2 linked regions of the Ketobacter sp. MCCC 1A13808 genome follow. The protein of the gene in region 1 interacts with the protein of each later gene in a pairwise test. Links are inferred from orthologs where the notes say so. Each region holds a gene or a part of one and is shown on either strand. Other genes may lie near its edges.

Region 1 (2,873 bases):
ACAAAAGCTGCCCCTAACAAAAGGCACCCATGGTGCTGCATAATACCGAGCAGGTATCGTGCAGTCCATGGGTGCCTTAAAAAGAGATTTACTGTCCGCGAGCTTGTGCCATTACTTCACTGGCAAAATCCACTTCTTCTTTCTCGATGCCTTCACCGGCTTCAATGCGGATGAAACCCGCCACTTCAGCGCCTGCGCCCTTAACCAGCTTGCCCACTGTGGTATCGGGGTCCTTAACAAAAGGCTGATCCACCAAGCTCACTTCCTTGAGGAATTTATTAACGCGGCCTTCCACCATTTTCGCAACGATCTCAGCGGGCTTACCGCTATCCGCTGCTTGCGCGCTATAAATCTCACGTTCTTTGTCCAAAGTCGCCTGATCTACCTGACTCGGGTCCACTACCAACGGGTTAGCAGCAGCCACGTGCATGGCGACATCTTTACCCAATTCGTCGTTGCCGCCTTTCAGCGAGACCAGAACACCGATCTTACCGCTGTGAACGTATGCGGAGACCAAACCATCGCTGGCGTCCAGCGTGTAAGCACGACGCACCTGAATGTTCTCGCCAATTTTCTGAACCAAAGCGGAACGCGCCGTTTCTATGGATTCCCCGCCCTCGGTGTAAGGTGCTTGCAATAACTTTTCAATATCCGTTTCTTTGGTTGCCAGAACCTGGGCCGCAACCTGATTGGCGAAGTTAAGAAAGTTATCATCGCGAGCCACGAAATCGGTTTCACTGTTTACTTCCAGCAGTATGCCGGTTTTTGCGTCGTCAGACACTTTGGCGATCACAATGCCTTCTGCAGCGGTACGGCCCGCTTTCTTGGCCGCTTTGGCTTGTCCGGATTTACGTAAATTATCAATTGCCAGATCAATGTCACCTTCGGTTTCAACCAGGGCTTTTTTACATTCCATCATGCCCAAGCCGGTGCGCTCACGTAGTTCTTTTACCTGTGCAGCAGTCACAGCCATGAGAATATCCTCTTACCAATTTTATGAATGGGTGGTATTTGAAATTGCGCTAATACTGATTTGCTTTTGAAAAAGGGGGCCTGGCCCCCTTTTGTACCTAACCTGCACTGAACGTTCTGCTTAAGAACGTTATAACGCTGTTATGTGACGGCTTACTTAGTGGCAGCGGCGGCGGCTTCACCACCTTCAGCCACTTCTACAAAGCCGTCGGCTTCAACCGGAGCAGAACCGGTCGTTTTCGCGTATTCAGCTCCGTCCAGACAAGCGTCAGCTATGGATTCAACATAGAGCTGAATCGCTTTGATAGCGTCGTCATTTCCGGGAATGACATAGTCTATGCCATCCGGATTGCTGTTGGTATCAACGATGCCGATAACCGGAATACCCAGCTTATTGGCTTCGGTCACCGCAATGCGCTCATGATCAACGTCGATTACAAACAAGGCGTCGGGCAGGCCGCCCATATCCTTGATACCGCCCAGGCTGCGCTCCAGTTTTTCCATTTCACGGGTGCGCATCAAGGCTTCTTTCTTGGTCAACTTATCGAAGGTGCCGTCCTGGCTTTGCGCTTCCAGGTCTTTCAGTCGGCGAATGGACTGGCGAATGGTCTTCCAGTTGGTCAACATGCCACCTAACCAGCGATGGTTAACGTAGGGCATGCCGGCACGGCGCGCCTGCTCCTGGATGATTTTGCTGGCAGCACGCTTGGTGCCGACGAACAGGATTTTGTTTTTGTGGGACGTCTGCTTATTGATGAACGTCAGGGCATCATTAAAGGCAGGAACCGTTTGTTCCAGGTTAATGATGTGAATCTTGTTACGGGCGCCGAAAATGAATTCGCCCATTTTGGGATTCCAGAAACGGGTTTGGTGACCAAAGTGAACACCAGCTTTCAACATATCGCGCATGCTGACTTGAGTTGTCATATAGACTCCTGATTTTTAACGGGTTAAGCCTCCATATACCCCATGAATCAACCTGAATGGCTATTTGCCTTGTTCAAGCACCCTGATCCATGTGTCGGTATATGTGTGGTTTATGGTTTCAATTGAGCGGCGCTTTATACCATAACCAGCCACACGGGACAACCAAAAGCCCTCATTTTGCCCAACCCAAGACCGCCATTGCCGAGCCTCCTGGCTACCCGCGGAGGCCAACAAGGGGTATATTGAACCGGATTCCCCATGTACAATACGCAGCTTTGCCAATTTCGGGCCCTTTGACCCTGGCCTAATCAACTTCCGTCTCAAAGCGATCAATCACACATGAGCATTAGTATTAAGACCCCGGAACAGATTGAAAAGATGCGCGTTGCCGGCCGCCTGGCTGCTGAAGTCCTTGAAATGATCGGGGACTATGTCAAAGCAGGTATCACCACCGCTGAGCTGGATAAGATTTGTCACGACTATATCGTGAATGAACAAAACGCGATTCCGGCGCCGCTCAATTATAAAGGCTTTCCCAAGTCCGTTTGCACCTCGGTTAATCATGTCATTTGCCATGGTATTCCCAGCGAGAAAAAAGTATTAAAGAAAGGTGACATCATTAACATCGATGTTACCGTCATCAAAGATGGCTTTCATGGCGATACCAGTAAAATGTTCTTTGTGGGTGAAGCGTCTATTCAGGCACAACGGCTAACCAAAGTGACCCAGGAGTGCTTATACCTGGGCATTAAAATGGTCAAGCCCGGCGAGAAGCTCGGCAGTATCGGCGCAGCCATTCAGCAGCACGCCGAAAGCAACCATTTTTCTGTAGTACGTGAATACTGCGGCCACGGAATCGGTGAAATATTTCACGAAGAACCTCAAGTGCTGCACTACGGCAAAGCAGACACCGGTGCCACATTAAAAGCGGGCATGACTTTCACCATCGAACCCATGATCAACGCCGGTAAACG
Region 2 (2,797 bases), on another replicon or contig:
GGCCGAACTTTACTAACTTATGAAATGAAAGCTGTATGGCTATCGTTATGAGATAACGTTGCCGCCGGCTTGACCGCGGCGGTTGCTTCTCAAGAGCAGGAGAATACTGGGCTGCACCCATGACAGACCAGTGAAGCCTCTCCAGGAATGTATCTTTTGGACGGGAGAGGTTGGTTTCTGTCCCCTGGGCCCTGCTCAATCTTAACGCCAGCCCGAATTTGAGCCGCGAATTATGGCAAATTTCATGCTAAAACGCTAAGCCTTTCCACCCCTGGCTGGAAAGCGGCACTTTGTGTCGTTTTGTTCCTCTTTGTAATTGTTGGGAAATGCCCTGTTCAGACGACATTGCCGGTCAACCCGAATGGAAGCTAAGCATCTGTTTTTAAATAACATACTGACTAATTTAAGGGGGAGTTTTCGGGCTTGGGTACGACGACACTATCCTGAAAAAACAAGGCGACATCGACGCTGTCGAACACATAGCGTTCATTGCAAAACTGACAGGTTACGTCGACTTTTCCCTGTTCTGCAAGAATGCTGTCCAATTCTTCTTTACCTAACTGTATAAGTGCATTGACAGTGCGCTCGCGGGAGCAGGTGCATTGAAATACAACCGGCTCAGACGCAAACAACTGTACCGTTTCTTCATGGAACAGCCGGTACAAAATGGTAGCGCAATCCAGATTCAGCAACTCTTCTGCGGTCAGGGTTCTGGCCAGGCTGGTGACCCGGTCCCATTCATCCTTTAGCGCTTCCGGGTCCGGCTTTTCGCCGGAGTGAGCGGGCAACACCTGAAGCAGCAAGCCGCCCGCGCGGTTATTACCGTGGAATAACTGGATCTGGGTTTTGAGTTGTTCCGAATGCTGGAAGTAATGTTCGAGGCACTGAGACAGGTTGTTTCCATCCAGAGGCACTACACCTTGATAGCGCTCACCGTTCAGGGGAGTAATCGTGATCGACAGGGTGGATTGGCCCAGCATGGCCCGAAAACTCATCGCGGTGGTATCCCCATCCCAGCGCGCAATAGCCCGCAATTTGTGGTCATGGGTGCACTCCACCGTGAGCAGGCTGACAACGCCGGTGCCGCGAGCCTGAATGGTCATGGCGCCTTCGAATTTTAAGGTGGCGGTCAATAGCGTGGCAGCCGCCATCATCTCGCCCAGTATGGCCTGGATTTCCAGCGGATAGTCGTGCTTTGCGATTACTGTCTGAAAACTGCTGTCCAGCAGTGTCCACTGTCCCCTGACGCCACTGTCATTGATGATAAATCGTTGACTGATATCATTATTACTCATGCTAATCACTCTGCTGCTGTCTGAATTGAAGCATTTGCCTGCGCTGTTTTTTGTTGGGGCGGTTTTCAGTGTGGGGGGTGGATGCGCCCAGTGCTTTGCGTTGTTCTGCCATTAAGCGGCGCTTCTCCAGGCTTGCGGCGGTTTCGTCATAGAGTGTGGCGGCCAGTGTGGCGTTGCCCCGGCGATCGCTGAGACGGGTGACCACCACTTCTTTTTCATCCATACCCTGGCGCAGCCGGATGAGCGCGCCCACGGCGACCTCTTTGCTGGCTTTCACCCGGTGCCCCTCATAGTGAACTTTGCCACCATCGATCATGTCTTTGGCGATGGTGCGGGTCTTGTAAAAGCGGGCAGCCCATAACCATTTGTCCAAACGGACTTTGCTATCGTTATCGTGTGGTTGCTTCATCAGTATTACAGCGTTGGAGACCGGAATCCGCATTATAAAGGGTTTTGAAAAGACGTGCTGCAACGGATAGGGGAGAATGCTTTGAAAGGCGGGAAACGGTGGCAATGCTCTGGAAAGCAGGCAAAAAAAGGGGCGCCAGAGGGGGCGCCCAAGTATCGACTACACAACTCAAATTTAATCTCGAACCAAGATAAATAGCTATCTGTGGTGTTGCCATTGCTGGCTGTACCGGCCTGAATCAAGGCACCTCAAAGGGGTAACTAAGAGTGCGTTAAACATTTGTGCGATGACTCAATGTCGGTACGAGGGAGAGTATAGGGCGGCATTTTATTTATTGAATAAGTCATTGGCCGCAGAAGCCACTTGATGGTGTTTTTTGTCCATAATTCCCGCGAGCAGAAAGGAAATAGATTATATTTCGGGCGGGAAGATCGAGCTGAAGCAGTCCAAGCCGATAAATTCCTCGGTGTTCATGGAACCGTTCTGGCTATCCGGCTGCTGTACTCCCAATGTATACCCGATGCCGGCGTTGCGGGCAGAACGCAGAACCGCCAGGCTATCGTCTATTAACAGGGTGCGCGGATAGTCGAAATGCACCACTTCGTGCAAGCGGGACCAGAAGTTGGGGTGCTCCTTGGGCAGGCCGAAGTCGTGGGAGCTGAACATGCCGTCGAAGTGCGTATGCAGCGGAATCTGTTGCATCTTCAGATCCAGGCTGCCGCGGTGCGCATTGGTGACCAGCACGGCTTTGCGGCCGGATTGCCTGACTTTTTCCAGAAACTGAATGGCATTCGGTCGCAGCCCAATCAGGTGTTTGACCTGATTTTTTAGTGCCACGATGTCCAGGCCGGTATGGGCACTCCAGAAATCCAGGCAATACCAGTTCAGCGTGCCGCGGTGCTGGCTAAATTGCGCGAACAGTTGGGTTTTTGATTCATCAAGGCTAATATGCTTGGCTTCTGCGTACTGTTGCGGCAGATAGTGCAGCCAAAAATAGTTATCGAAATACAGATCCAGCAATGTGCCGTCCATATCCAGTAATACGGTGTCGATGTTGTCCCAATTGATCATGGATGAGGTGCAATCCTGTTTA

What was found. Proteins that work in one complex are often made in the same cells at the same time.
Region 2: the proteins of rpsB (region 1) and hslR interact in binary tests that used the Escherichia coli proteins (3 or more experiments, as listed by UniProt). The link is inferred for Ketobacter sp. MCCC 1A13808 from one-to-one orthologs.

Annotation. Positions count from the first base shown.
Region 1 is NZ_VRKW01000005.1:25,503-28,375, reverse strand. Bases 13-2,870 are described here. They hold rpsB (30S ribosomal protein S2), read right to left. Parts: upstream 1,900-2,870; coding sequence 1,126-1,899; downstream 13-1,125. Other genes in these bases: map (type I methionyl aminopeptidase), read left to right, coding at 2,239-2,870; tsf (translation elongation factor Ts), read right to left, coding at 89-973. Outside these bases: more of map, read left to right, coding at 2,871-2,873. UniProt on the Escherichia coli protein: Required for ribosomal protein bS1 (rpsA) to bind to the 30S subunit.
Region 2 is NZ_VRKW01000012.1:99,105-101,901, forward strand. What follows is about bases 1-2,782. They hold hslR (ribosome-associated heat shock protein Hsp15), read right to left. Parts: upstream 1,705-2,782; coding sequence 1,297-1,704; downstream 1-1,296. Other genes in these bases: hslO (Hsp33 family molecular chaperone HslO), read right to left, coding at 399-1,295; yrfG (GMP/IMP nucleotidase), read right to left, coding at 2,116-2,775. UniProt on the Escherichia coli protein: Involved in the recycling of free 50S ribosomal subunits that still carry a nascent chain. Binds RNA more specifically than DNA. Binds with very high affinity to the free 50S ribosomal subunit. Does not bind it when it is part of the 70S ribosome.